DNA from 3 places in the Vallitalea guaymasensis genome. Region 3 is predicted to be linked to each of the others. Evidence: predicted binding sites of a transcription regulator. Region 3 holds the regulator's gene; each other region holds the start of a gene.
What was found. Region 3 encodes NrdR, which represses ribonucleotide reductase genes. Its sites were predicted from a motif close to CACAANATNTTGTG; they were not measured.
Positions count from the first base shown of each region.

Region 1: the regulator NrdR is predicted to act here: its motif matches at 6,285-6,298, upstream of nrdJ (ribonucleoside-triphosphate reductase, adenosylcobalamin-dependent).
Region 2: the regulator NrdR is predicted to act here: its motif matches at 8,729-8,742, upstream of HYG85_RS16090 (ribonucleoside triphosphate reductase).

Region 1 covers NZ_CP058561.1:4,897,240-4,908,276, reverse strand. Annotated here, with positions in the region: gene HYG85_RS21135 (hypothetical protein) at 261-2,030, shown strand; partial or broken gene HYG85_RS21130 (transposase) at 2,273-2,948, shown strand; gene abc-f (ribosomal protection-like ABC-F family protein) at 3,326-5,254, opposite strand; gene HYG85_RS21120 (hypothetical protein) at 5,356-5,502, opposite strand; gene HYG85_RS21115 (hypothetical protein) at 5,597-6,121, opposite strand; gene nrdJ (ribonucleoside-triphosphate reductase, adenosylcobalamin-dependent) at 6,514-8,871, shown strand; gene HYG85_RS21105 (HAD family hydrolase) at 8,940-9,647, opposite strand; gene HYG85_RS21100 (SDR family NAD(P)-dependent oxidoreductase) at 9,876-10,661, opposite strand; gene HYG85_RS21095 (response regulator transcription factor) at 10,853-11,037, shown strand, end outside.
Region 2 covers NZ_CP058561.1:3,742,497-3,753,533, reverse strand. Annotated here, with positions in the region: gene HYG85_RS16115 (MFS transporter) at 87-1,340, shown strand; gene HYG85_RS16110 (tetratricopeptide repeat protein) at 1,461-2,726, opposite strand; gene HYG85_RS16105 (MFS transporter) at 2,972-4,168, shown strand; gene HYG85_RS16100 (dihydrofolate reductase) at 4,322-4,819, opposite strand; gene thyA (thymidylate synthase) at 4,879-5,709, opposite strand; gene HYG85_RS16090 (ribonucleoside triphosphate reductase) at 6,249-8,627, opposite strand; gene hflX (GTPase HflX) at 8,908-10,188, opposite strand; gene HYG85_RS16080 (tetratricopeptide repeat protein) at 10,228-11,037, opposite strand, start outside.
Region 3 covers NZ_CP058561.1:5,084,760-5,095,796, reverse strand. Annotated here, with positions in the region: gene HYG85_RS21960 (DUF6241 domain-containing protein) at 491-892, opposite strand; gene nrdR (transcriptional regulator NrdR) at 1,165-1,620, opposite strand; gene HYG85_RS21950 (YlmC/YmxH family sporulation protein) at 1,740-2,003, opposite strand; gene sigG (RNA polymerase sporulation sigma factor SigG) at 2,062-2,838, opposite strand; gene sigE (RNA polymerase sporulation sigma factor SigE) at 2,921-3,640, opposite strand; gene spoIIGA (sigma-E processing peptidase SpoIIGA) at 3,783-4,700, opposite strand; gene ftsZ (cell division protein FtsZ) at 4,941-6,059, opposite strand; gene HYG85_RS21925 (cell division protein FtsQ/DivIB) at 6,251-7,006, opposite strand; gene murA (UDP-N-acetylglucosamine 1-carboxyvinyltransferase) at 7,017-8,273, opposite strand; gene HYG85_RS21915 (FtsW/RodA/SpoVE family cell cycle protein) at 8,438-9,592, opposite strand; gene murD (UDP-N-acetylmuramoyl-L-alanine--D-glutamate ligase) at 9,602-10,954, opposite strand; gene mraY (phospho-N-acetylmuramoyl-pentapeptide-transferase) at 10,975-11,037, opposite strand, start outside.

The DNA.
Region 1 (11,037 bases), 190 kb from region 3:
GTGGGATAGAATATAACCGTAGACACTAACTTTAAAAAGAATTACGGATGAAAAGTGATTTCTGCCGAGAGTGTATTTAATGAGACAGCAACTCCTATTTTTTATCATTGAAACATTGTAAAATAATGTCGGAAATGATAAAATATAGATAAACATACTATTTTTCACAAAAAGAATTATCTTTTTTTGTAACTATTTAACATGGAATTTAGGTAAGCAATTTAGACAAAGGAATTTAAAAAAATAGGAGGTTCATTACCATGACTAGAAAACTTGTATCTAAGAAAATATTTATTTTTTTATTTCTTTTTATTAATGCACTAAATCTCATATTGACATTTCCTTCATTTGCAGTAGTAAACACTCAATATGAAAATCAAGCCCAACTTCTAAAAAAAATCAATGTATTTGTAGGTACCAATCAAGGATTTGAACTTGATAGAGCTCCCACCAGATTAGAAGGTGGAATTCTTTTCGTAAGACTATTAGGTGGAAATGATGAAGCTTTAACTCAAAAATATTCCCATCCATTTAAAGATGTTCCTACTTGGGGTGATCCTTATGTAGGATATCTATGGCATCATGGTTTAACTAGAGGTGTTTCATCAACAGAATATGGATCAACTCTACTTATGCAAGGAAAATCCTATTTAACTTTCACTTTAACTGCTTTGGGATATGTAATCAATAAGGATTTTACTTGGGCTACAGCAGTTGATAAGAGTTTAGAAATTGGATTAATTGATAATAATCTTTATCAAGAATTATATAATTCTACTTTTTTAAGAGATCACGTGGCTAAACTATCTTATGATGCCCTAAAACAATCTATAAAAGATAATAGTGACACTTTAGCAGATCAGTTAATTGATACAGGGGCTATAGATGTTAAATTAGCAAATGAAATTGGAATAACTACAGAAGATACTAATTCAATCACTAATATTCATGCTGTAAATAGCCCTGTTTCCAAATTAACTACTGAAGATATTAAGCTCTTAGGTGCTAATGGATTTACTGGTTCTGAGACTGAAATTGCTGATGCTATAAAGCAATGGCAAATAAATAACATGATCTATGCTTCGAGTACTGAAAATTATCCAGACGTTTCTTATTCTATGCGTTGGAATTATGCTTTTCCTAAAACCTATACTGTAATGGATATGCTATCTAATATGAAAGATGGTAATAAATACTACGGTATATGCTATCACTACGCAACTATTTATGCTGCTATCGCCGATTATTATGGGTTAAACGTAAGAATTACCAATACCACTGTAAAACCGAGTGATGTATCTAATAATTCTTTTTACGAAGCTACTTCTAAAGGCCTATCATTAAAAGAATTTGAACACTTCACTAACTGGATTACTAAAAAAGGATTATCTATTATAGATTATCCATATGAAGCAGTACGACTAGTTATGGGAGAAACCGCTCTACATTACCGAGCTGAAGTCAATATAGATGGAAGTTGGATTCCTCAAGATGATTATAACTCCATTACAAAAGGGTCTTCTAACTATGACTATATAGTTACTAACTGGAATGAAGGATATCAAAAAGAAGCTTTCAATGATTATGTAAATCGTTTAAAAAATGGAGAAGATCTAAAAGGTGAAGGATACTCTTCAGCTTATGAAGAATTTCTAGAAGGACGATTAATAAAAATCGAAACTGGCGAAGCAAAAAAATATATAGGAATAACTGATGAAGCTAATCAAACTAAAAGAGCATCTAATATAGATGAATTGTTACAAGGCTTAGGTCTAGTTCCTTATTTTGATACTAAAGAAAAAATAATCGACTTTTTCCAACAAGCGGATTGGGTAAAAGAAGAAATTGATGAGGCTTTTGAAGTCAAAGAAAAAATTGAAACTGCTACAGGTCAGCGCTTTTACATAATTTGTGATTTAATGATCTATTCTGAAGTAGAAACCATAGAATATTCAACATATTCTGAACAATACTTAGCCTTTTCAGGTGAAGAAATAAACGAAGATACTTTTAACAACTATATAAAATAGAATATTTAAATTCTTGACAAATTACTAAAAAAATGTGGCGAAGCCCCTTAAATGTATGATTTTAAGGAGGTTTCGCTATAAATAAAAATAGAAAATAAAAGTTTGAGAATATGATTCATATGATGGCTTACTATTAGAAGGTGGCTCTCTATCCAAAGAAATGGAGAATGTCCTAAAAAGTGTGTAAAATATCTCCAACCTGGCTAAAATCTAAATAAAAATGCCAGGAAGGAGATTTTATTATGGCAAATAACCTTATTACTAAAGAACAAGCACAATCAATAATTGAAAACAATGATATCAAAACTCCACAAGATATTATGGGTGCTCTAAAAAATATGTTTAGGGATGTTATTCAAGAAATGCTTGAAAACGAGATGGATGAAACTCTAGGCTACGAACGTTACGATCATGACCAACCTAAATCCAACTATCGAAATGGTTATTCTCAAAAGAAAGTTCATTCTTCTCTAGGTGAAATTGATATTGATGTGCCAAGAGGTCGAAATGCTGATTTTGAGCCTAAGATCGTTCCTAAACGGAAAAAAGATATTTCAGATATGGTAAGTAGAATAACGGATAAGCTAATACCAACAATTAACGAATGGCAAGGCTTATGTGATCATTGGTGTTAACCTAGATGGTATGAAGGATGTATTAGGTATCTGGATAGGTGAAAACAAAAGTTCTAAATTCTGGTTAAACATTCTTAATCAATTATCTTCTCTTAATAGACAATATCGTAAAGTAACAAAGAGCAAATGTATTTTTCCAACAGATACATCCTTACAAAAAATGCTTTTTTTAGCTACAGATAAAGCTACAAAAAAATGGACACAAAGGTATCGAGGTTGGGATAAAATACTCAATCAATTAACAATTTTATATAATGAACGCATAACACCTTACATTGGCTAACTACCGTTCACTTTTACGAAGTAAAGGTAGTATAAATCTCCACCTTTACTTCGTAAATTTTACATGCATTAAGTAAGTGCTGATGGGACCCAAAAATGATACTATTATAGTATTGTCATAATACAGCTAAATTATGGGAATATTATTAATAAATGTAAAAATAACCACCCCAGCCGTACATAGCTAGGATGGATTTTTACACACTTAGTGTGACACTACCGCTTTTGAATTCCTTTTTCATGAATTTAACGCTTTTTATTTAGGCACTAAAATATGAAGGATACAATATAACTCCACCTTTGACTACTTAGACTTACATACCAATAAGTTTTATCCTATGACATTGGTATATGAACAGCCCATTTTTTTTACAGCACCTACCTTAAACTATCAATATATTCACTGATAATTTCCCATTCTTCTAATAGTTTACTTAGTGCTTCTTTCTTATCATTTTGTTCCATGGATATTTCATTGAGTTTACCTGCATCTGTACTATTAATTAACATCTCTTTGTCTAACTCATCAATAGATGTTTCTACCAATTCAATCTCCATTTCTATTGCTTCTAATTGTTTCTTCTTTCTTTTTATTATCTTCTCATTATCATCTACTCTTTTACGATTATAATTTTTATTACTACTTCTATTTGTTTGTTCCCTTTTAGGGACAATACTATCAGCTTTTTTCAGTAATTCATTTTTATAATATTCATAATCTCCATTATAGAATTCTAACTTCTTATTTTCTATTTCCCCTATTTTAGTAGCTATTTTATTAATAAAATAACGGTCATGGGATACAAATAATATAGTACCCTTGAACTCAAGTAAAGTCTCTTCTAGTATTTCCCTTGAATCAATATCCAAATGATTCGTTGGTTCGTCTAATATCATGAAATTAACTTTTTCGTACATGAGCATACATAATTTCAATCTGCTTTTTTCTCCTCCAGATAAAATACTTATTTTCTTGAATACGTCATCTTTAATAAATAATACCTTAGCCAATTCTGTTCTTGCCTCACCTATTGTGATGTTATACTTATATTGAAAAGCTTCAAGTATAGATATATTTTCATCTTCAAAATTAACCTCTTGAGGCAGATATCCAATATTTATGTTTGACCCGTATTTTATACTACCTTTATCACTTTCCAATACTTCCATGACAATCTTTATCAATGTGGATTTACCAGTCCCGTTATCACCAAGTATGGCTAAACTATCTTGATAGAACAATGTTAGGTCAAGACCTGAGAACAGTGTTCTGCTTTCAAAACTCTTTTCAACATTTTTCAATATCAAAACTTCTTTTCCTGTTCTATCAAATCCTTTACTAGACAATTTAATTTTAGTTTTCTCAAGAACAGGTTTATCCAATTTATCCATCTTAGCAAGTCTTTTTTCCAGTTCTTTTGCTCTGACATACATCTTATCGCTGTCACGCATTTTTCCCCAGATACGATACCTTTTAATCTGCTCTTCCATCTTACTGATTTTCTTCTGGTTTTCCTTATATCTATTGTATGCTTCAATAAACCGTCTTTCTTTTTCCATTAGATAATATGTGTAGTTACCATGATATATTGAAGCACCATTGTAGTCTAATTCAACTATTTTATTAACGACTCTATCCAAAAAATATCTATCATGAGATATTATCAATACTGAACCTTTATACTCTTTTAAATACTCTTCCAACCATTCAATTGATTTTAGATCAAGATGATTGGAGGGCTCGTCAAGAAGCAACAGCTCAGGTTTTTCCAATAATATCTTACCAAGCATGATCTTAGATTTTTCACCACCGCTTAGATTAGCAAACTTCATCTTCTGTATGGAGTCAGATATCTGAAGACCGATTGTTACCTTACTCATTTTCTCATCAATGTCATATCCTCCTAGAAGCTCGAATCTTTCTTGAAGCTGACCATATTCCTTCATGAGTCTATCAATATCATTATCCCCATCAGTCAATGAATGTTCAATCTTCATCATCTTCTTTTTGATATCATATACATCTTTAAATGCAAGATAAAGTACTTCCTTAACACTATAATCTTCTTCAAAGACAGGTATTTGGTCAAGATATCCTAGAGTGACGCCCTTACGATAGAAAACTTCACCTTCATAATCTTCATGCCCCATAAGAATTTTCATTATGGTTGTCTTACCTGTTCCATTCCTGCCAATCAATCCAACTATTTCTCCTGTTTTTATATCAAAACCAACATTTTCAAATATTTTATTAGCTCCAAAACTCTTTGATAAATTATTAATCCCCAATTCTATCATTGTAATCATACCTTTCAATTCTAATTTATTTTTAAACGCAAAAAATCCTAGACATTAGTCTAGGATAAATAAACAATCATATCTATATATGCTATACTTGCTTACCTTATCTAGGTATCAGTATTCTCATATATACATCCTTCAACTAACTTATTGTATAATGGATATTTAAAAATGGACGCACTTGTAGTAGGACCATCTAAAATTGCTGTTATATTTCTTTTAAATACCATCCATAAATCAGTTGATTGAGTCATTTTTTAACACACCTTTTCTTAATTATAAGCTTGTATTTCTAACATTAAATCTTTCTTTTCTTAATAGATTCTACAAATATAATAATACTGCTTATCAGTTATTTATTTTATCATAAGATAGTCTTCTAGTCAAATTATCAAATATGTTAATTCCAAATAATACTAAGGCATTGAAATAGCTCATATTCAATAAAAAGATTGCAAGATCAAATTTCTTATTTATTGTATTCAATCCTAGAAGAAAAGCTATTACAATTAAAGATATTTGTCCAAATACCATGATAAGTTTCAGATTACCTGAAATCACCTTTTTACTAAAAATAAATATCACTATAGCAAGAGCCAATATAATGAGTGTTATAGCTGCTAATATCAAAGAATAGTCATAAAATTTTACAGAAGCCCACTTTATGAAATCTTTATCTACTCTATGTGATCTACCAAGTCTAACCATGAGATAGCTTGGTAAAGTAAAAGAACCTAGCAAACCGTAAATAAATAAAATAATATTTACAGTAATTTTCATCTTTTGCATCTTTTTTGTTATGCTCAATATAACTAATGCAATAATTAATATGATTGAGCACCATGTACATATATCGCCATATAAAAAACTCATCTTAATTCTCCCTGGTTACTTATATATTTTTATTATGTATCTTTTTAACATATATCTTATTAGTTTATCCGATAATCAAAGTAATGTCCATGACTTAACAAATGTTTTCGGAATAAATTCCATATATAAACATTTTTTAATTGACACATATTTCTATTGCTGATACAATATATTGTATATTATAAAGCTACCAACCACAACATAATGTGTTCAAGATACTGTTGGTGTGTTAAGCTGAATAGATTATATATATAATTTTTAATTTATTAATATGGTTAATGCTCATGCTTAATAGAAATAATATACATAAAAGCTTAGTAACAATTTAATACAGCTATAAAATGCTTAACTATAAAAGTGTTAAGATAAAAAGACGAAAGGAATGAATAATAATGATAAAAGTACTGAAAAGAAATGGCTCCATCGCTGACTTTGATGTCAATAAAATTATTACAGCTATATTATTATCAATGTCAGAAACTAAGGCAAGTGTTGATAATGTATTAGCTGAAACTATCGCTAAAAAAGCAGAAGAAAAATTACATACATACAATAATCCTGTATCAGTTGAAATAATACAAGACTTGGTTGAAGAATCCTTAATGGACTCTCCTAGAAAGGATGCTGCAAAAAGATACATACTCTATAGATACGAAAGAGATAAGACAAGAGATAAAAGAAGCAAGCGTACTGATGGGAGGATACTGTCAGAAGAATTTGTCAGTCGCTACAAGCATCGTCCAAACCCAATGAAACAATTAGGCTCTTTTGTTTATTATAGAACATATTCCAGGTGGCTTCCTGAAGAGAAGAGACGTGAATATTGGTGGGAAACCGTAAGACGAGCTGTAGAATACAATTGCAGTCTAGTCCCTACTACAAAAGCTGAAGCAGAAAAATTATATGATAATATCTTTAATCTAAGACAATTCTTATCAGGACGTACTTTTTGGGTAGGTAATACTGATGTTGCTAAGAATTATCCTATGTCCAATTATAATTGTTCATTTACAATTATTGATGACTTTGATGCCTTCAAGGATTTGTTCTACCTGTTAATGATAGGCTCTGGAGTAGGTATTAGAATATTAAAAGATGATATTGCTAAGTTACCAAAGATCAGAACTAAATTTGATATTATTCATGAAGATTATACCCCTACTCCAATACATCTTCGAGAAGATAATACAAGTTTAGAATTCAGCCATAACAATACTGCTAAAATCATTATAGGTGATAGCAAAGAAGGATGGGTTCAAGCAATAGATTTTTATCTAAAAGTACTATATAGTAACGAATACCGTAAAATAAATACCATAATAATTAATTATAATCACGTGAGACCAAAAGGTGAGAAACTTAAGACCTTCGGTGGTACAGCCAGCGGTCACTCCAGCTTAAAAAACATGTTTATAAAAGCTACTAACATAATTAAAAAACGTGGTGTATTGAACGGTGAAGATTATACTAAACTTCTTCCAATTGATTGCCTTGATATAGCTAATATCATTGGCGAAAATGTAGTTGTAGGTGGTGTTAGAAGAACTGCTGAGATCGTACTTGTAGACCCAGATGACAAAGAAGCTATTGAAGCAAAAAACAATCTCTATAAACAAATTGATGGTCAATGGATTGTTGATGAAGATATCATTCACCGTCAGATGAGTAATAATTCAATCTATTATAGAGAAAAACCCTCTAGAGAACAATTACATTGGCAATTAGAGCAAATGCGTTATTCTGGAGAACCTGGATGGGTTAATGAAGCTGCTGGTAAGAAAAGAAGACCCAATATGAACGGTGTCAATCCTTGCGGTGAGATTTTACTTGATTCAAAAGGTTTATGTAATCTAACCACCGTCAATGTATTCTCTTTTATAAACAAAGATGATACTTTAGACTATGATGGTCTATATGAAGCACAAAAATTATCAGCAAGAGCTGGATACAGGATGACTTGTACAGAATTGGAGATTCCTAGATGGAACTACATTCATAAAAGAGATAAACTATTAGGCTGTTCCTTGACCGGATGGCAAGATATGGTTAATGCAGTTGGACTTACTACAAAAGAACAGGGAAAATTACTTAAAGAATTAAGAGAAATCGCCAAAACATCTGCCAATGAATATGCTGGTGAAATAGGCGAAAACGAACCTCTACTAGTAACAACGGTGAAACCTGAAGGAACTCTAAGTCAATTGCCATCTGTATCCAGTGGAGTTCACTACTCACATTCTCCATATTATATCAGAAGAATTAGAATAAATAGTGATGATCCGTTAGTAAAAGTATGTGAAGAATTAGAATACCCTATTTTCCCAGAAGTTGGTCAAGATTCTAAGTCCTGCACTACCAAGGTAATAGAATTTCCTGTAAAAGCTCCAAGAGGAGTTACCAAATATGACGTTACTGCAATTCAACAATTAGAGAACTATCAACTATTTATGGAGAACTATGTAGATCATAACTGTTCTATAACAGTACATGTAAGAGATCATGAATGGGATGAAGTTGAAGAATGGGTATGGAAAAACTGGGATAGTACTGTAGCATTATCTTTCTTGTCACTAGATGACAACTTCTACAAACTATTGCCTTATGAAGCTATAGAAGAGGAAGAGTATAATGAAAGAGCTGCTAAATTAAGACCTTTCTTACCTAGTCTTATAAGCAAATATGAAAAAGAAGAGATTGATTTTGACATTGGTGACTCCAGTTGTGACAACGGAGTTTGTCCAATAAGATAATATATACAATATAATCAGGCTGTCCCCCTACACAAATGTATAGAGAGACAGCCCTTTTATTTACTCATCTATATGGCTGGCAGATTCTCTACAAATCTGTACAAATCCTCATATTTACCTCTATAGGTACAGTTGATATCTGCTTCATCTCTATTGATTATATGATTTTCTAACAAAAATGTTTCTAAACCTAATTCCCCTGCAACCAAATCTTCCTGTACATCATTTCCAACCATTATACATTCTTCAGGTTTTTTATTTATACAGCTCAAGATCTCTTCATAATAATTTACACAGGGTTTACAAAAATGACTAGTCTCGTAAGATGTTATATGATGAAAATCTGTCTCTTTGAGTCCAGCCCAATTAATTCTGTGGTGAATTGCCTTTAGTGGGAATAAAGGATTAGTAGCTAGAACAACAGTATACCCTTTATCTCTAAGCATATTGATACATTTAACAGAATAATCATTTTTTGATACTGCTTTTTCAATCTCTAAAAAGCCCCTATCATAAAAATCGTCAAATCTATTCTTATATTCATCAATTTCATCACCAACTAATTCTTCAAACTTATTCATAAATATTTCCATGTTAGTCTTATTCTCTTCGTTTTTTCTCATGACATCAGTTGCAGTCCATACATATTTTACAAACATTTCTTTATCAATCATATCCTCAAATACTTTGTGCATTTCATCAAAATATGTCTTAACGAATTTTTGTTCTTCTAATGGTAATAATGTACCATCTAAATCAAATAGAAATGTATTCATTCTTGTACTCCTTACAAATTATATTTAGATTTTTTAGGTAATCTATAATCCTTAATCAATAATAAAGATAGTTTATATCAATGATATAAAAAAAATCCCAATAAATCAATAATAATTTACGGGATTTCAAAAATAATATCTTAAAATACATTTTTATATCATGTTGTAAAGATACTCTTACTTATCTATTTAATTTGTGCTAATAATTCTACTTATTAAATATTCAAGTTAGAATACTATAGAACCACCATCAACATTAATATCTTGTGCTGTAATATTCTTACCTTGCTCAGAGCATAGATACACAATTATATTTGCTATGTCTTCTGGCTCTTGTGGTCTATTTAGAGGAATCTCTCTTTCAATATAGCTATCAAATATCTTATTTTGTTCTTCTACACTATCTGCCATAGTTTTCAATTGTGCAATCCACATTGGTGTTTTAATTATTCCAGGACAAATAACATTGATATTAATATTATCATGTGCAACTTCTCTTGCAACAGCCTTACTAAAAGCAATGACTCCACTTTTTGTAGCTGCATACATAGAAGTACCTGGAGACGCATTCTTTGCTGCAATTGATGATATATTTATTATCTTACCCTCTTTATTAGGTATCATATGTTTTAAGGCTTCCCTTGTACCATAAATAGTTCCTTTTAAATTCAAATCCAGAATTTTATCAATTTCATTATCTGCAAAATCACTAACTGGTTTTATAATTCCCATCCCTGCAGCATTAATCATGATATGTAAATTACCAAATTCTTTGATTGTAGTTTCTACCAATGAAGATACTTCAGCAGATTTTGTAATATCAGTTTTCACTGCTATACTAGCTTGACCCATTGCTTTTATCTCATCAACTGTTTCTTTTGCACCTTCCAGATTAATATCAGATACAGCGACTACAGCACCTGCCTCAGCTAATTTTAAAGCGATTGCCTTTCCTAGTCCACCTGCACCTCCTGTTACGATTGCTACTTTTTTTGTTAAATTCATCTCTAGCATATACTTATATCTCCTTTCCCATTATGTAAAGTATTTAGTTATTCTTTATTTGTTTTTTGTTTTATGATATTATTATCTCATTATTAGTATTAAAAAGAATACGTAAACTTAATTAAATCATCTAGTATTTTTTACGTATTTTGTAAGTAAGCTTTAAAAATGACATTATAGATAAAAAAAGGTGATAATATATGCTTAATAAAAATGACTTGAATAAATTATTAGATTTTACCTTAGAAATTCAGAACATAGATTATGATTTTAGACAAAAAACTTTAAATATGATATCTGAACTTTTTAATTATGATAATATGAATTTTTTCTTTTATGATCTAGATAGGAATGATATCAATTTATGTAATCCCATATCAACAAA
Region 2 (11,037 bases), 1.3 Mb from region 3:
GACTTTTTATTATATTGGATTTACAATCAGACTTGAACGTTTAGTTGCACTATTCATTTTTATGCCAAATAAAAAGGACGTATATTATGATTTTTAATAAGTCTAAAAAACAAGGTATCACTGATTATAACATTAAAGTTAATATATATAACGGTATCGCATTCTCTATATCCATTAACCTGGTCAAACCGTATTTCGCAAAATTTGCTGAAAGACTAGGGGGTAATGATTATCATTTTGCATTACTCAATTCTTTACCTGCATTATTAAGTGTTTTTGCTTTTCTACCTGGTGCTCTTATGATAGAATCAGCCAAAAGCAAAACAAAGATTACTAGTAAATTCTTATTAGCACAGAAACTGATATACTTGTTAATAGTTACTGTCCCTTTTCTAGGCAGTGTTAACAAGCCTTTTTTATTTGTTTTATTAATAGGTCTAATGAATTTCCCAGGTTCAATTGCAATCATGGGTTATCAATCTTCAATGGGAGATATTTTCATCCCTCGTAATAGAGGTAGAGCTATGAGTCTAAGAAATAGGTACTCAGATTTTTCTAGGCTGATTATATCTTTTATATCAGGTCAAGCTCTTACACTAATACCTAAGACACCACAACAAACCATTATTCTTTATCAGATTTTCTTCTTTATTGCCTTTGTATTTGGTATTATTGAATTCATCATGTTACTTAGATTCAAGAACAGACAGGATAAGGAAGAAGTGGTAAAAGAAAAATATTTTGCCTTATTCCTTGAGACAGTTAAGGATATACCTAAGCAAAAGAAATTGATTACGTTCATCATATGCTCACTTATGTTTCACTTCGGTTGGCAAATGGGCTGGCCCCTATTCAGTATATACTCCATTAAGATTCTACACGCTAATGAATCTTGGTTAAGTATAATGACAATCGTAAATGGTGGTTGTTCAATTATCGCATCTACTAGATGGGCAAAATTTGCTGATAAAAAAGGTAATAGTCTTGCACTAGCTTTAGCAACCATGGGAATGGCAGTTACCCCTTTACTGTATGTTTTATCAAAAAGTCTTTTGCAATTGGTAATATTTAATATTTTAGTTGGAATAGCAACAGCTGGAACCATACTTATATTATTTAACCTTTTACTGGAGGTAACACCAGATAAGAATAGAACTATATACATAGCTATTTATAGTATATTAATAAACATATCAGCTACCATCGCACCACTTTTTTCAGTATGGCTGAAAGATATGACTTCAATATATTTCACTTTGATACTTGTAGCAATACTAAGACTTATAGGAAGTATAGCTTTCTTCATTAGGAATTTAAAGCTTAATAAATGCAGTACATAAGAAGGTATGTTGTTATTACATTAGAAGTTTGACTACAGATTTTAAAGATAGACTAGTTTTAGCTAGCCTATCTTCTTTGACATTGACATTAAATTTGGATCAATTTGTAATTAATTAATACTATTTACAAAAAGTGACTTTGTTGTTTAGATTCAACAGTTCTTTATAAATCTTATTGGCTTCTTTATATTTTCTTTTATTTTCTAGATATTCAATAAGACCTAATTTTATGTCTATTGCCACATCTATCTTATCCTTCTCATAATATGCTAATATCTCTTTTGTTCTTTTGTAAAAAATATCTTCGTTGAAATGGTAGATCTTTAATTGTAAAAACTCTAATAAGGGATAGTAGCTAGAGTCTTTATATTCTTCCCTAAGGTATTTATCAAATATCCTATCCACTTCATCCATTTTCTTCAGATAATAGCATATTTCTGCATAGTTGTAAGCAGGCAATAAAGGGTTTGTTTGGATATCCATTGCTTTTTTACAATATTCCATACTTTTATCGTATTCATTTGTATTGAAATATAGATAAGATAGATTAGTGTAAACATGCCAATAGATTTTTTTGATATCAAAATAATTTGCTCCATTTAATGCAGACAATAAATATTTTTCCGCTTTTGTGTAGTTCTTTAGATAACAATGACATATTCCAAGATAATTATGACACCACATTGCATTTTTATAGTATCCATTTTTCTCGTAGCTGGCTAATGCTTTCTCAAGATGATAAATACCTTCTATGGTACGATTGTTAAAGCAATAGTTACATCCAAGCAAGTAATTAGCCCATGGGGTTTCTTTTATGTTTATAGCCTCTTCAATCTTATTAATACCTTCCATGTGACTATTGAATTTATAAATTACTTTACCTGATACCATTAGAAATATATATTTTAACTTTTTAGGTAATGTAGAATATATTTTATCTATATTTTTAATGTCATGTTCAAGAGTATTATAATCCTCTTTTAGTACAAAGACTTTGTAAAGCAATTGATATATTTTATACTCTATATTGTATGGTGATAATTTTATAACCTCTTCAATCTCTTGAATTTCACTGTATATATTAGTGGCTTCTTCATAATTTAGTATCTCTATCATAAGCATCATTGTATAGAACTTCTGCCTTAGCTTTCCTATACTTTCTATTTCAGTTATTTCATCAATACCTAATTTTTTCAATAACTCTTCTATAATATCTCCTCTTAGAGTTTTCTTACCGTTTTCAAAATAACTAAGATGGCTTTTTGAGCATATACCATATGCTAGAGCCTCTTGGGAATATTCGTTTTGTAGTCTGTTATACTTGATCCAGCCTGATAGGAAATCATATTCTACTTCTTTGTTAAATACTTTTACATAACCTTTCAATATTATCCCTCACTTTAAATGTATGTTATATAGTTTTGTTCACATATTATGGTCAAATTATAACTAATATTATAACTTAATGCAAGTATTATTATAGTATTATTCAACTTGTTTTGGTTGTTATTTGTATAGTCAGCTTTTATAATTTATATATGTTGGTTGAGAGTTTAATATTAATTAGATTCTTCGCTAAACAGTCGTTAAGATAGTATAGGGGAATAAAATAATGTTTGGAGTGATAATTTATGAAATATAAGAATAATGTTCTTTTGGTTAGTGGTAATATAGTATCTAAGATGGGTAGTACTTTACATAACATTGCTTTGAAAAGTTGGTTGATCTCTATAAGTCATAACGCTGCTTTGTTAGGGTGGATAAGTGCTTTGACTACTATTCCTATGTTGTTATTTAATTTTGTATCAGGGTATTTGGCAGATACTAAGAATAAAAAACGAATAATTGTTGTTACGGATTTTGTTAGTGGGATTGTATGTTTATTGTTTGCTTTATTGGTTAATATTAATAAGATATATGTACCTCTTATATTGGTGGTTAATATTACGTTGGCGATTTGTCATTCTCTGTTTTCTCCATCATTAAGAGCGTTGGTTCCTGCTATTATATCCAAGGAGACAATAAAAAAGACCAATGCTGTTTTATCCAATCTTACTGAGTTGGTGAAGATTGTATCTCCTGCTTTAACTGCTTATTTATTAACTATTGATTCAATATCTATAAAAACTCTATTCGTAATTAATGGTGTCAGTTTTTTACTTTCGTCAATTAGTGAGATGTTTATAGATTACCGTTATAAAAATGGTAATTCAAAATCATCAGTAAAAGATTTATTTTATAATATCAAGGATGGTTTTTATTATCTTAAATCACATACTGTTTTATTTAAACTAATTATTTTTGCTATGATAACCAATTTGTTTTTATCTGGATATAATGTTCTACTACCTTATTATGGTGAAGTTATTTTGAGAGATTCCAAGATCTATGGCATTGCACTAAGTTTTGAAGCTGCTGGTGCTATTATTGCATCATTTTTTATTTATCTCTCCAAGAAAAAAGAGGTTGATTTGAATGATATTGTCAAGGCGACTATTCCTCAAGGATTATCCTTGATTATTGGGGCATACCCACATTCCTATGCTCTATTTATATCAGTCTTTTTATTTGGTTATTTTCTTTCAAGATTCAATGTGTTGTTCTTTACTTATATACAATCTAATTGTGATGAGAGTTATTTGGGAAGGGTATTTTCGGTTATATTTACAATGGCTGGTGTTTTAATGCCTCTAGGAGATATTATATTTGGATATGTTTCTTCTATACTTGCTAATTATACTTTTGTTGTTATTGGTGGTGGTATCCTAATTGCGACTTTATTCATATTCAATAAGAAACCAAAGGTAAATCAAACGTATAATCCTTGATTTACTTGGATTAAATTAAAGAAAGAAAGCGAAATTAGTAAATTAATTTTATTTTCTATAGTTCAATGATATTTTTATTAGATATAATAAAAAGCTATCAATTTATAAGGTAATTTAGCAGTTTACCTTTCTAAATTGATAGCTATATTATTTTTATTTTAATTTATTGTTTTCATATATTGTCCACTGAAACTTAAGCCCTTCATGTTCTTTCATTTCGCTTTTCCAAGTTATGTTCCAGTTATCAAGTTCATCCAAGTTATTGATGTACTTATCAGCAGGTAGCTTACCATATATCTTAGTAACATAGGCTTTCTCACAATTATCTAAGAATAAATTGTAAATTTCTGCACCACCAATAATAAATACTTCATCAGATTCGTACCTTGTGATATAATCTAAAACTTCATCTTTACTGTGACAGACTACAGTATCTTCACAAGTAAAATCTTTATCTCTAGTTAAAATTATATTTTTTCTTCCTTTTAAAGGTTTTCCTTTTGGTAAGGACTCTAGAGTTTTTCTTCCCATGACAACAACTTTGTTCATTGTCTTTTCTTTGAAATAAGGTAAATCTCCTGGTAAATAGGTAAGTAATCCACCGTTATAACCTACTGCCCAATTATTATCCACAGCAACTATTAAGTTCATCCACAAATCACCCTTTTAGTTTATATGTTATCCACATATAATTAATCTTTGTTAACATCTTACACAGCTACAGGTATTCCTTTGATCTGATCACCTTTTTGATAATTCTCTAGTACAAAGTCATTTACTGTAAAATCGTAAAAATCCTTTATCTCTGGATTAACAATAAGTTTTGGAGCATCATAACTTTTACGAGATATAAGCTCTTCAACTAGTGGTATATGTCTATCGTAAATATGAGCATCAGCAATAACATGTACCAACTCTCCCACCTCTAGTCCTGATACTCTCGCAAACATATGGACTAAAGCAGCATACTGGACTACATTCCAATTGTTAGCAACTAATACATCATTGGAACGCTGATTAAGTATAGCGTTTAGTTTATTACCAGTCACATTAAAAGTAACACTATATGCACATGGATATAAATTCATCTCATGTAAGTCCTGATGATTATAAATATTAGTCATAATTCGTCTACTGCTTGGATTATGTTTGAGGTCATATAATACACGATCTACTTGATCGAATTCGCCTTCATTATATTTGTGTTTTATTCCTAATTGATAGCCATAAGCTTTTCCTATTGAACCTGTTTCATCAGCCCAGCTATCCCATATCTTACTCTTTAAATCTTTTATGTTATTTGATTTTTTCTGCCATATCCATAGAATTTCATCAATTGCTGATTTTAGGTATGTAGGTCTTAACGTGAGAATTGGGAATTCTTCAGCTAAATTATAGCGGTTGACAACACCAAACTTCTTGATTGTATGTGCTGGTGTTCCGTCCTGCCATCTAGGTCGTACTTCTTGTCCTTCTGAACTATAACCATTGTCAATAATGTCTCTACACATATCAATAAATATCTTATCTGCTCTACTCATAACTCACATTCCTTTCTCTATGGTAATAACTTAATTTAACCTTGTATAATATTACAGTATAAATGAAAACTTGTCTATAAAAACTTATATTAAGTCGTGTAATTTTTTTTGATTTATATTGTAAGTAAGTCAGAAATATTGTTTTGTTCTGACTTGGTTATTGCAAAATAGTATATGTATATGTTACGCCAGCTACTTGCTCGTCCTGAGCAAAAAGCTGGGTTCGGCGTCCTGCCTCACTACTCCACATATACATATACTATTTTGCTTTGAGTAATCTTCAATGTAATCACAAAACACTTTTTCTTCTATTTACCATAACTATTGGCTATTACCATCGTCACATTTTTTTTACTGGCTCAAGAGTGGTAAATATAGAAATAACCATATATAATGATAATAACGATTTTTACGGCTTGTTGCCATACCTTAAAAACAGATAGAAGCAACAAACGTAACGAGAGTATTATCACTATATATGGTTTCAATATACAACCGTTGTCTCTTTAATTTAATACCTATATAATTATATATATAGATTAAGCCTCTAATTTTTCACTTTCAGCATACTTCTTAATATCAGAAAGTCCCATGTATATATTAAAATTCTCATCATCAATAACAATAAGTGTTGGTGCTGTTCTTATTTTATATTTTGTTGCTAGTTCAGCATGTTCTTCAGCATCAATTATTTTAACACTCTTGTTTTCAAGATATTGTTTTGCTATATGACAGTTAGGACATGTCTTTGTAGTGAATAATAATTTTTCAGCAGTATTTGCAACTTCTGATGTTGCTGCAATTTCTTCTTCTGCTTTGAAACTTGTATGTATTGATTTTATGGTTGATTTAGCAGGTTCGTATTCTTTTCTATGTTTGAATTCTTGAGCCTTACCATCATTCCAATGTTGTACTGGTCTGTAATATCCAGTAATTCTGCTGTATACTTCAGTAGAAGCTCCACAATGAGGACATGTGTATTCTTCACCTGGTATATAACCATGAGTCTTACATACAGAATATGTAGGTGAAATTGTATAGTATGGTAATGTATAATTGTCCGCTATTGTTTTAACTAGATTAGCAGCAGCCTTCCAATCTGGAAGTTTTTCTCCAAGGAATGCATGGAATACTGTTCCTGATGTATATTTGTTTTGGAATTCATCCTGCATGTCAAGCGCATCAAATACATCTGTTGTATAGTTAACAGGTAAATGTGTACTATTAGTATAATAAGGTGTTTCTCCTTCTTTTCCTGCTGATAATATATCACCATATTGTTTTTTATCATGTTTTGCTAATCTATAACTAGTAGATTCTGCTGGTGTAGCTTCTAAGTTATAGAGATCTCCATATTCCTCTTGATAATCGGAGAGTCTATTTCTCATATGATCAAGAACGTCTAGAGCAAATTTTCTAGCACCTTCTTCAGTTATATCTGATTTGATCCATTTAGCATTTAATGTAGCTTCATTCATACCAACTAACCCAATAGTTGAGAAATGGCTATTGAAGTTACCCAAATATTTTTTAGTATATGGATATAATCCTTCTTGTAATAATTTAGTTATTACTTGTCTTTTTATCTTAAGTGAACGTGCAGATATATCCATCATTTTATCTAGTCTTTGATAAAATTCTTGTTCATTGTTAGCTAGATACGCTATTCTTGGCATGTTAATAGTAACAACACCAACTGAACCAGTGCTTTCACCAGAACCAAAGTAACCACCTTGTTTCTTTCTAAGCTCTCTTAGGTCAAGACGTAATCTACAACACATACTTCTTATATCACTAGGTTCCATATCGCTGTTAACATAATTACTGAAATATGGAGTTCCGTATTTTGCAGTCATTTCAAATAATAATTTATTGTTTTCTGTTTCATCCCAATTAAAATCTTTTGTTATTGAATATGTTGGAATTGGATATTGGAAACCTCTACCGTTTGCGTCTCCTTCAATCATGATTTCAATGAATGCCTTATTAATCATATCCATTTCTTTTTGGCAGTCACCATATGTAAAATCTTGTTCTTTACCTGACACTATAGCAGGTAATCCTCCAAGGTCGTTTGGAACCATCCAATCTAGTGTAATATTAGAGAATGGAGATTGTGTTCCCCATCTGCTAGGTGTATTGACACCAAATACGAATGATTGAATACATTGTTTTGTTTCTTTATATGTAAGATTATCAATTTTGACAAAAGGTGCTAAATATGTATCAAAAGAAGAGAATGCCTGTGCTCCTGCCCATTCATTTTGCATTATTCCAAGGAAATTAACCATTTGATTACAAAGAGTAGATAAATGGCTCGCTGGTGATGATGTAATCTTTCCTGGAACACCACCAAGACCTTCTTCTATCAATTGTTTCAATGACCATCCTGCACAATATCCTGTTAACATTGAAAGGTCATGAATATGTATATCACCACTTCTATGAGCTTTTGCTACATCTTCATCATATATTTCTGATAACCAGTAGTTAGCAGTTATAGCTCCTGAATTATGTAAAATAAGTCCTCCCACTGAATATGTGACTGTAGAGTTTTCTTTAACTCTCCAATCTTCTTCCTTTACATAACTATTGACTATCTCTTTATAGTCAAGTATTGTGGATTTCATATTTCTTATTTTTTCTCTTTGTTTTCTATATAGAATATATGCTTTTGCTACATCTGTGTAACCTGTCTGCTCTAAAACTTTTTCTACACTATCCTGTACATCTTCAACAGTGATCTTGCCATCCTTAATCTTATCTTGAAAATCAGATGTAACTCTTAGCACTAAAATATCTAGTATCTCTTCCGTGTAATTCTTATCTGTCGCAATAAATGCTTTTGTGATTGCTTCCTTAATCTTAACAAAATCAAATTTGCTTATTTTTCCATCTCTTTTAACAACGTCAAACATTGATAGTCTCCTCTCTCAACCGAATTAATAATAATATACCATATATACCCAGACTAGTCAATATAAAAAACACTATATAATGTATCCCCAACACACAAACACACTATATGTGGTATATGTGGAATAGGCTATTAATACTAGTATATATGTTGTTTTATGTTTTATTTTTAGGTATTAGATATTATATTCGAAGTCCCTTTTGCCAATTAAAACCACCAATATTGTGAATTTAATTATATATTGTCACAATATTTGGTGGTCATTTTTATATGCTATGATCCTAAATTAGTACTTTAGTCTTTATTTTATTTAGTTCCCCGTAAGTCTTGTCATCTACATATGCTTCTATATAAGTTCCTTCATTTCTATACTCTTCTTTGATTATCTGTCCATTTATACGAATCTGATTTAGTAGATTACCATTGTCATAAGAAATAACTTCTTTAATTAATATTTTGTCTTGTTGAATCTTTTTCTCTATTATATCCAACAACTCTTCTAATCCTGTTCCTTCTTTGACTGAAACCATTAAAGTCTTGTATGCATTATAATCCTCAAGATGTTTGTTGCTTCCTTCTTTGTCAATCTTATTAAAAACAGTTATGACTGTTTTACCTGTTGCACCTAATTCTTCTAGAGTTTCATATACAACCCTTATATGGCTATTGGCTTGTTCATTAGCACTATCTACTACATGGATTAAAATATCTGCTACAACAGCTTCTTCAAGTGTAGAATGGAAAGCTTTTATAAGATGATGAGGTAATTTTCTAATGAATCCAACTGTATCAGTTAATAAAACTTCTGTACCATTTGGCAATATCAATTGTCTAGTAGTTGGATCCAGTGTTGCAAATAATTTATCCTCTTCAAGAACTTCTGCATCAGTTAATTTATTAAGCAATGTTGATTTTCCAGCGTTGGTATAACCAACTATAGCTATTTTTACCTTACCTTGTTTTTTTCTTCTTTCTCTAATAAGGTCTCTGTGGTTCTTAACATCCAATAACTCTTTCTTAAGTTGTGATATCCTATTTCTGATATGTCTTCTATCAGTCTCCAGTTTCTTTTCACCAGGTCCTCTTGTACCAATACCACCACCAAGTCTGGATAAAGATGTTCCTATACCAGCTAATCTTGATAATCTATATTGAAGTTGTGCTAGTTCAACTTGAATTATCCCTTCTCTAGTATGAGCTCTTTTTGCAAAGATATCTAGAATCAACATTGTCCTATCCATAATCTTACATTCCAATACATCTTCCAGATTCTTAAGCTGAGCTGGTGATAATTCATCGTCACATATTATTCCTGTTGCATCTAGTTCATATATCAACTCTTTTATTTCAGCTATTTTACCTTTTCCCAAGTAAGTTCCCGGATGAACACTTTCTCTATTTTGTATAACTTTCTCTAAAGTTATAGCTCCTGCTGTATTAGCTAATTCTTCTAATTCATCAAGGGATTCTTCACAATAAGATTCATTCTCCCTAGTAGCTACACAGACAAGTATAACTCTATCAACATAATCTCTTTCTATTTCAAAGTGTTTTTCTGGCATATAAATTCCTCCTATAGAAACTAAGGGGAGGTTTTAACTCTACCTTTTTAGTTTCTCTTCAATAAATTTAATTTCATTTTTTGCATCTACCTGATTTTCGTTGATTTCTAATACTTTATTGAACATTTTAAGCGCCTCCTCATATTTTTCTTGGTATTCTAAAGATAATCCTTTCTTAAAATAACTATTGTATATGTCAGGATTTATCTTTATAGCTTGGTCATAATACTCAATTGATTTCTCGTATTTTTCTTGTTTTTGATATAAATCACCAATCTCTATTGTTATATCATAATTATTTGGAACAGCTTCTAGATACTTTTCAAAAGCTGCTATTGCTTCTTCGTCCTGTTCTAGATATTCATGTAGGTATCCCTTTTGAGCTAAAGCATCGTTGTTTCCATAATCAGCAGCCATTGAATAGTTGATCAATGCTTGCCCATAGTCCTTTTTCTTAAAATATTCATTACCCCTGCCGATATATGCATCAGCATAGTTTTTCCATTTGTCTATAATAAAATCATAGATTTCTATTGCCTTATCAGTTTCACCTTTTTCACTATATATAAGTGCCTTTGTGTTATAGACCTGAGGTATTATTGGATTAAGTTCTATAGCTGTATTTGCATCAGCAAGTGCTTTATCATATTCTTTTGTGATAAAGAAAACAAATGCTCTATTGGCATATGCATAAGCATATGATTGGTCTATTGTTAATGCTTTGTTATAACTTTCCAAAGCCTCTTCATATTTACCCCAATCCTTGTACAAAATACCTTTTGCATTATATATTGTTTTGTCATTCTTATTTATTTTAAGGGCTTTATCAAATGACTCAATACCTTTTTC
Region 3 (11,037 bases):
CCCTTGTCATATGTATATTTGGTCATGCAATAAAATGAAATGTTAAACAATTTAAGAATTTATTATGTCCAACTTATTAAAGCATTAACCTTATTAGTAATTTTTAGTATATAAACAATCTATATCATTATATCATAAAATAATCATATTATTAATAACAAATTAATATTTCAATTAAATATAGTTAAAAAAACGTACTAAAACACTTCATTTTTAATCTGTTACTTAGACTAGGACGAACTATTATAATTAATATATTAAAACTAGTTCTCTATTAATATAGAAGAAACTAGTTCGACCTCTCCATAACGAAATAATTAATTATGAATAATAATTTATTGTCCACTTCAAAAATACGCCGAAATTAAGCCCTTAAAGACAAAAGGGTATAATTATATGCCTCCAACGCCGAAAATCCATTTAAAGCTAATATATGCAATTACAGGAAGATAATCATTCTTCTTTCATAACGAATTTAATTCCAAATTGACTATTCTTTTAATTTATAAGCTTTTCCAACACTTCCACCTAACATATCCCACAGATAATTATGCTCATCTACTGCACAGGAAAAATCTTCGTTCTTCCAGTTATACAATATAGTCAAAAGCCTTTTTTTATCAGGATACTCAGATACAAGAACTTCGGTAATCAAGTAATCTACTCTTTCTTCAGTGATTTCAATCTCACCCCATATTTCATCAGCAACAATTTTAGTGTTTGCCATCATGTGCATTTCCTCCCATACTTCTTTTTCATCTCTAACATATACTTTAGTTAGTTCTGTCGTTTGTATGAGTTCTTGATACTTGGTATCGTCAATCTGTTTGATCTTATTTGAACATCCAGTTATAGATACAATGATTAATATTAATATAAACATCCTCTTCATTTTCAAGTCTGTCACCTCTAGCTAGTTGAATGTTTTTACATGGTATAATTAGAATAAGTTCCCCTTTTATACTAGCTTTTCCAATCTGAATTAGGATTATTATATTCATACTAAACTAACAAGTGTTATATTATTCCATACTTGAAATGTCTTCCGTAGGAAGTTTCAATCGTTAGGAAAGTTTCCTTATAGCATATGAAAATGCTTCTGTTTCATATACTTTATTAGTATAACTCTTCTATATGAACAAAATAGGTTTCCCACTGGGAAACCTATTTATCATTCAATATTTTCTTCAACTCATCCATAAAAGTATTAATATCCTTGAACTCACGATATATAGATGCAAACCTGACATATGCTACTTCATCAATGGTCTTAAGTTTTTCCATTACCTTCTCACCGATATCTTTACTTTTAATTTCTTTTTTTAATGAATTATATAAACTATTCTCTATTTCATCTACTAATCCTTCAATTTCACTCATTGACACAGATCGTTTATGACAAGATCTAACAACACCATTCATTAACTTATTTCGATTATACGGTTCTCTTGTCTTATCTTTTTTAATAATGACTAAAGGTATTGTTTCTATCTTTTCATAAGTAGTAAACCTTTTGCCACATGCTTCACATTGTCTTCTTCTACGTATTAAATTGTTTTCGTCTGATGGTCTTGAGTCAACTACTTTAGTATTATCCTCATTGCAAAAAGGACATCTCATAAGTTATTCTCCCTACTTTCCGCTTATAGCCACTATTTTAGTCATATTATAAGTTATAAGCAGAAAAAGGTCAACCTTTGATTTTAAATACTTATAATTATTTAAAATAATTTTAATTATTAGTATTCTGATTCAACTAATGACTTATCAACGTTGATATCAACCAGAATAATATCTTCACCTATCTTTTTTATACTGTCCCAGGGTATTTGATATTCCTTGCCTCTACCAAACATTCCAAATATCTTAGCTGGTCCTGGAACGATCAGCTTAATCAATTTACCTTCCTGTAAATCAACCTCAATATCACTTATAAATCCTAATCTAATACCATCGTTAGAATTTATAACCTCTTTTTGTTTCATATCATATATTCTAACCATACTAAATTCCCCCTAAAAGCTGTCCTTACTTAGATTCATATTCAAAATAATTTACTAGTTAATTCAAGTATCTTTTCATATGTCTTATAGCTGATTTTTCCAGTCTTGATACTTGTGCTTGAGAAATACTTATCTCACTAGCAACTTCCATTTGTGTTTTACCTTCAAAAAATCTAAGCTTCAGTATATTAAACTCTCTTTTAGGGAGTTTTTTCATAGCTTCACCAAGAGCTATTGATCTAACCCATCTTTCCTCTTTATTCTTTTTATCACTTACTTGATCCATTATATATAAGGAATCGCCCCCATCATTATAAACTGGTTCAAAAAGTGACACAGGATCTTGAATAGCATCAAGAGCAAAAACAACATCCTCTTTTTTCATATCTAACTCTTTTGATATTTCCATAATAGTTGGTTCTTTATTATTCTGTCGCAATAACTTTTCTTTTGCTTGTAAAGCTTTATAAGCTGTATCTCTAAGAGACCTGCTTACCCTTATACTATTATTGTCTCTTAGATACCTTCTTATTTCCCCTATTATCATTGGTACGGCATATGTTGAAAATTTAACATTTTGAGTAATATCAAAGTTATCTATCGCCTTAATAAGTCCTACACAACCTACTTGAAACAAATCATCTACCATTTCCCCTGAATTACTAAATCTCTGGATTACACTTAATACCAATCTCAGATTACCGTGAATATATTCATCACGAGCAGCAAGATCTCCATCAAGTATCCTATTAAATAATGCTTCCTTTTCTTTATTCTTCAATATGGGTAATTTAGATGTATTCACACCACATATTTCAACTTTGTTCAATGCCATACTCTACCTCCAGTAATCATTTTGTCATATATTTTTTCTTATACTAAAATGATTGCCAGTGGTAATATATTTATACCTTTTTTTATTGCATTCTAATAATTTCCTTTTGTAATCTTTTTATGATTTTCTTCTCAAGCCTTGATATATATGATTGTGATATGCCTAACATATCAGCAACTTCTTTTTGAGTTTTTTCTTCGCCATCTGCTTTCAGTCCGAATCTAAGTTCAACAATAACTCTTTCTCTATTTGACAATTTGCTAAGAGCCTTTTTTAATAATTCCTTATCTACTTCTTCCTCTATATTTCTATAGATAACATCTTCCTCAGTACCTAGTATATCCGATAATAATAGTTCGTTTCCGTCCCAATCTACATTAAGGGGTTCATCAATAGATATCTCTAACTTTGTTTTATTATTTCTTCTTAGATACATAAGGATTTCATTTTCTATACATCTAGAAGCATAGGTGGCTAATTTGATTTTTTTATCAGGTTTGAAGGTATTTATGGATTTTATCAATCCTATAGTACCAATAGAAATCAAATCTTCTACTCCAATACCAGTATTTTCAAATTTCTTAGCTATATATACTACAAGTCTTAAATTATGCTCAATAAGTATGGATTTCACTTTAAAATCGTTTTCACTACCAAGCATAGCAATAATCCTTGATTCTTCTTCATTCCCAAGTGGAGCAGGCAATATCTCACTACCGCCAATGTAGTGAATCTCTCCATTATCCCACAAAAATAATTTTCTAAATCTCTCAATAAGTTTTATGCTAAAAATATCTAATATGTTTTTACTTTTACATACCAATTCTATTCCCCCTATTATATATCTCTTGCCTTATATTAGAATTAAAACAAAAGATATTTTCCTTAGCTTTTATGTTATTTTTTTGTGTTCTACCACATTTTCTTGTAAAATCAATAATACTCTAATGTACACTAATTAATTCGGGATGTATAAGGACTTGGTAACTGTTGTCATTTGAAAGCTTTTTATCATAAACAGCAATTACCACATCTCTATAATCTTTTGTTTCATCACCAAGGTTAATACATATATTATCCGCAACAATTCCTAGTAACATTCCATTTTCATTCCCAAGTGAGGAAAATGGAATAAGCCTTAATTTCAAATTACTGTTTTCACCAAAATCAGTAAAATTAGATATGTTATATAAATCACCTGACATATTCAGCAACTTATCATAACAATCTTTTTTTAGTAAATCTTTTAATAGTTCACTTTCTGCAATAAGAACAGGATTTTTTGTTATTGGATCGTATAGATTATTACCTGTATCCAATAAGCCATTAACCTTAATCTTAGAATCATCAATATAGATTTCAAGTCCAAATAAATTTTTATTCGCCCTAATTGTACTAGACATTACTTTTCTAACGATTCTAAATATGATAATTGCAATTATTCCAAAAATTACAAATAGTCCTACTCTCAAATTCATATTGTATGTACCATTTATTACTTTGCTTACAGCAACTCCAATAAATGAATAGTAATATAATGCAAACATCAAACCGCCAAGCATGATTGCGCTTAAATACATAATAATTGTTAATTTAACAAATTCGCTTAATCTTTTAGGTCTGAATGATATGTATATCAATAATATACTAGTTAACAAATATCCTACGATAACATTGAAAAAATAACTATCATAAGGAAGTATGACTATGATACACATCATTAATGCTCCAACCATAGCACCAATAAATAACCTAATCTTCTTGGTATTTTTCTTAGTTAGAATTTTAACTATCCAAAGTATAATATAGTCCATTATCAAATTAATAATGAAGACTATGTCAATATAAACTTCTAAATACACGCCCCCCCTCCTTTACAAATTTGTAATAAATCAAGGCTTTCTTGGTTTTGTTATATGAATACTATAGTATATTTTATTCACATATTATTTAAGCTATGCTAATTATAGCATGGCTAATTGGAATAATTTGTCAAAAACAATAAATGATTTCTGTTTTTTTTCTTATATTTTTCAACAATAAATATTTATACAAAAAATAAAGAGGCTACTCCCGAAGGAATAACCTCTCACTTAAAAATATTATCTATTTCTTTTTCTTTGTAAAAATGGTGGAATATCTATAGGTTTTTCGTCAATATGTATATCTGTCTGAACTTTTTGCTCTGGCTCAGTAGTAGCACTAACCATTTCACTTGTTTTAGAACTTATCTTACTACTTGTATCAGTTCTACTCTCTGAAATAGGTGCTTCAAAGCCAGTTGCAATTACAGTTACTACCAACTCATCCTCGAGAGAATCATCGATAATCTGACCATAGATTATATTTGAATCATTTCCTGTAGCTTCCTGTATTAATTGAATTGCATCATTAGCTTCGAACATGGACATATTTGAATCACCACTAATGTTAATAAGTATGTGTTTCGCTCCATCAATAGTTGTTTCAAGCAATGGACTTGAAATAGCCATTTGTGCAGCTTCCTCAGATTTATTATCACCTTTAGCTTTTCCAATACCGATATGTGCAATACCTTTATTGGACATTACAGTTTCTACATCAGCAAAGTCAAGGTTAATTATACCTGGTGTATAAATCAAATCAGAAATACCTTGTACACCTTGTTGTAATATTTCGTCAGCTTTCTTGAAAGCATCTTTTACAGTTGTTCTTCTATCAATGATAGATAATAATTTTTGATTAGGTATGACAATTAATGTATCCACTGATTTCTTTAATGCAGTTATACCTGCATCTGCATTCTTCATTCTAACTCTGCCTTCAAAATCAAAAGGTTTTGTTACAACACCAACTGTAAGAATCCCCATCTCTTTAGAAATGTTAGTAATTACAGGGGCTGCACCAGTACCAGTACCACCGCCCATACCGGCAGTTACAAAAACCATATCTGCGCCTTTAATAGCTTCAGATAGTTCTTCTTTGCTCTCTTCAGCAGCTTTTAAACCAACTTCTGGATTAGCTCCAGCTCCTAGGCCTCTAGTGAGTTTTTCACCTATTTGAATTTTAACAGAAGCTTTTGAACATTGTAGAGCTTGTACATCTGTATTGACAGCTATAAACTCAACACCGTTCAATCTATCTTCTATCATTCTATTAACAGCGTTATTTCCACCTCCGCCTACTCCAATGACAACAATCTTTGCCACACTTGCCTTTTCATTCATCTTAATTTCAAGCAAAGTAGTTCCTCCTAACAAATCTTTCTTAATCTATATGCATTTAAGCGATTTTATTGACATAATCTCTTACACATAATAATATATTTTTTTGGAAAATTAATCAATATAAAAATTGAAATTTTCATTATTTTTTTTTCATCTTTAAGTAAAAATAAAATTTATTTAAGTTTTTGCTTATACAAACCTAGTCATTATTTACTATTATAGGGAGTAAATATTATATTTCTTTTATCTGCGTCAGTTAAGTTAATTGTTCCATCCACACCTTCAGGCAATTTGCCTATTAAGTCCTTTAATAGTTCAAATTTCCTATTAATGTCATTTATGTTGCCGATTGATATAGATATTTTGTCGATTTTTATTATAATTTGTTCTGGGTCATTATAATTAAAATCTATATAATCTATTTTGAAATCAAATTTTTTCATTTTATGTGAAATTTCTAAAATAGATTTGAAAATGTCAGTATCATCTGTAAATAGCTTGTCCCCAATTACAAAATGGTCAAAAGATAGCCCGTGCACAATAGGTATATTAACCTGCAAATCATTTGTATAATCAATAACAGTACCGTCTTTACTAAGACATAGATATTTACCCATATATGGAATATAGGATATTACACTTTTTTCATTTACCACAATATCTACATTGTTAAAAGAACGGTACTTAATATCTATATTCTCGATATATGGATATTCTTCCAAATTCAATTCTTTAGAAGCTAACTTATATACAAATAGATTTGTCTTTTCATGAATACCTACTATATTTTTTATTTTCTCTTCACTATATATTTTATTTCCTATAACAGTAATGATATTTACATTAATAAGTTGAAAGGCAAAAATAACTAGGATAAACACTAAGCAAATTATTAATAAGACAAATTTACCTGTTTTATTTTTACGCTTTCTAACTTTTTCCATCGAAATAACATTAGACATATTATCACCTTTAATCTGAAGAGTATTTTATCTTGGCTCCCAACAAGCTTAAATCTTTTTCCAAATTCTCGTATCCTCTTAAAATATGACTAGCATTATTAACAATAGTTTTACCTTCTGCTCCTAGGCCTGCTAGTACTAATGCTGCACCACCTCGTAAATCTTCCGCAAAAACTTCTGCTCCGTTTAATCTGTTAACTCCCTTTAATACTGCTATTCTTCCATCTATAATAATATCTGCACCCATTCTGACTAATTCTGCAACATGTTTATACCTTGATTCAAATATTGTTTCAGCTATGATACTTGTTCCGTCAGCTGTAACAAGACAACTCATTAACTGGGCTTGCATATCAGTAGGAAAACCCGGATAAGGTTGTGTTCTTATGAGATCAAGCGACTTTAGTCTTTCAGGCGCTTTTATTAATATACTATCTTCAAATTCTTTTGTAAAACATCCCATCTCATTAATTTTAGTTATTGTTGAGTTTAGATGTTCTTTACATACGTCTTTCAGTAGGACTTCTCCTCCAGCAGCAGCAACTGCACACATGTAAGTACCTGCTACTATTCTATCTGGCATTATCCTATATTCAACTGATTTTAACTTATTAACACCTTTTATGGTAATTGTATCTGTTCCTGCCCCTTCTATCTTAGCTCCCATTTCACATAAAAATTCTTGTAATTCTACTATTTCAGGTTCTTTAGCAGCATTATTAATAGTTGTAATTCCTTCTGAGAGTACTGCTGTCAACATTATATTTTCAGTAGCTCCAACACTTGGATAATCAAGACTAACCTTATTGCCAATTATTTCGTTAGTACTACATTCAATAAATCCATGCCTATCTTTTATATCTACATTCATCTGCTTTAAAGCTTTCAAGTGCAAATCAATTGGACGAGTTCCAATAGAACAACCACCTGGGAAAGATATCTTCACAGTTTTTAATCTTCCAAGAACAGAACCTAATAGGATAATGGAAGATCTCATCATCTGAACATATTTTTCTGGTATTATATGAGTTGTTATATCGGAAGAGTCGATTATCAATACATCGCCATCCCATTCAATAGTACACCCTATGGAAGTTAATATATTTAGCATATTATAGACATCTAATATTTTTGGACAGTTATGAAAATATGTCTTCCCTTCATTTAAAACAGTAGCTGCAAGTAATGGGAGAACTGCATTCTTTGACCCTTGCACTTTTATTTCGCCACTTAGACTGTATCCGCCTTCTATAATATATTTACCCATGTACTGCGACCTCCGCACAAATAGCAATTCTATATAATTCATAGTATTCATTTAATCCTTTTATGTTACTATATAACTTATCCCTTAATCAATTACAGCAACATAAAATTATTATAATAATAAATGATTAATCATTGTAACGTACGGGTTGTTTTATGTATTTTCTATCCCGCCTTACTAATCTTTGATCTTCTAGCTATACCAAGCACCATTCCTATCTCAACCATAAGAAATAGTAATGAAGAACCTCCATAACTAATGAATGGCAGCGGCATACCTGTTGCAGGTATTGAATTAGTAACTACTGCGATATTAATTATTACTTGTAATCCAATCTGTGCCATAACACCAACAACAATAAGCAAACTATTAAGATCAGAACAATTACTAGCTATTACCATACATCTCCATATAAGTAAGATAAACAAAATGATAAGCGCCAAAGCTCCGAATAAACCTAATTCTTCACATACTATTGAAAATATGATATCGTTATGTGCCTCAGGGATGAAACCTCTTTTTTGCATACTTTGACCTAACCCGGTACCAAATAAACCACCTGTACCAATAGCATATAAGGATTGAATAGTCTGATATCCTTTTCCAAGGGGATCTGTCCACGGTCCTTCAAGCCATATCTTAACTCTATCTGCTCTATAACCAGCCAGTAATATTCCAAGTACAGCACCTACAGCACCGGGCAGAGCAGTAATCAACATCAGTTTGTAGACTTTGGGTACTGCCACAAATAAAATAGCCACACCTATTGCAAAAACTACAATAGCAGTACTCATGTTGGTTGCACCAACCAACGCTGTTGGAATTCCTATAATAAATAATATGAACATCATCAATCTATATTTATCTAAGTGACTAACCATTTTCGATGCAATATAAGCAATAACAATAATAATCATCAACTTGGCAAACTCAGAAGGCTGGAAATTGACAGGTCCAATAATCAACCATCTCTTAGCCCCTTTTATTTCTTTACCAACAAGTAATACCAGAACCAAAAAACCTAGAGACATTATGTAAATTAACAAAGCAAACCTATTAAATATATGAAAGTCTATTCTTGATACAATCATCATTACGACAATTCCTAGAACACCCCATACAATCTGCTTCTTAAGGTAATGAGTACTATCATTGTACATGTCAATACTATAATAATAACTAGAGCTATATATCATAATGATACCAAAAACAATAAGAATAACCACTATTGCAACAAGAGTAAAATCTGTCTGATTTTTTTTCTTCTTTAAAAGCGACCGCTTCTTACGATGTCTCTTGATTGTTTTTTCATGCAACATAACCCCTCCCTATTGCTTATCTAATTCACTTACATATTGCTTGAATAAATTACCTCTTTCTTCAAAGTTTTTGAACATATCCCAGCTTGCACATGCAGGTGATAACAAAACATTGTCTCCACTTTCAGCTAAAGTATATGCCTTATCTACTGCCTCTTTCAGGTTATCTACTTGATATATTGATTCAAATCCATTCGCTCTAGCAGCATCCTCAATCTTGTATGCTGTCTCACCAAATAGAATCAAACCTTTTACTTTATTATCGAATGCTTGTATCCAGCTATCGTAACTTCCACCTTTATCCATACCGCCACCAATTAATATTGTATTACTTTTCATTGATTTTATTCCATTAATGGCTGCGTCTTCATTAGTTGCCTTGGAATCATTAAAATACTTAGCACCTTCAACAGTGGTTACATATTCAACTCTATGGGCAACTCCTCTAAAATTCTCTATTACTTTACTAATCACATCAATAGGAACCTGCATACATATTGTAATCGCTACTGCCGCCATAATGTTTTCAACATTGTGTTCACCTAACTTATTTATATCTATGACTCTTTCTTCTGCTCCATGAACATTAGTACAAACATAACCATCTTTTAAATAGATCCCTTTAGCATCTATCTTAGATTTGCTAAAATAGAAGATATTACATGGAATCCTATCAGCCAACCCTCTGCATATTTCATTATCATAATTAATGATACAGTAATCGTCTTTTGATTGATTTTCAGTTATTCTAAATTTTGCATCAATGTAATTATCATATGTTTTATGCCTATTAAGATGATCTGGAGTTATGTTTAGTATAGCGCTCACTCTTGGAGCAAACTCATGTATTGTCTCAAGCTGAAAACTGCTTATTTCAGCTACTATTTTCGAATCTTTGTCCGTTTTATCAATTATCTGGGAAAAAGGAATACCAATATTACCAACAACAAAAGTATTATTATAATAAGTTTCCATTATTTCACCAACAAGTGTTGTTGTAGTCGTTTTTCCATTAGTTCCAGTAATAGCTACAATAGGAGCATCACAAAATCTATAGGATAATTCTATTTCACTCCATACAGGAATACCTAACTCAAAAATCTTCTTCATGAAAGGAAGATCAAGAGGTACACCAGGACTTACTATCACCAGCCAGATATTATCCAGAATACTGTAATCAAAATCTCCAAAAACAAATCTTGGTTCTTTTCCATCAAATAATTTTATACTGTCTACCAATTGCTCCTTGCTTTTTCCATCATATACTGTGACATCAGCTTTTTTTTCTAAGCATAATTTAGCTGCACTTATACCACTTAATGCCATTCCAATAACGAGTATGTTCTTATCCTTTAATTCCATTCTAGCAGCACTCCTTCATCCTAAAAAAATCCATTAAAAGCTAATAGTCCTATTAGACTTAGAATTGCTGTAATTATACAGAA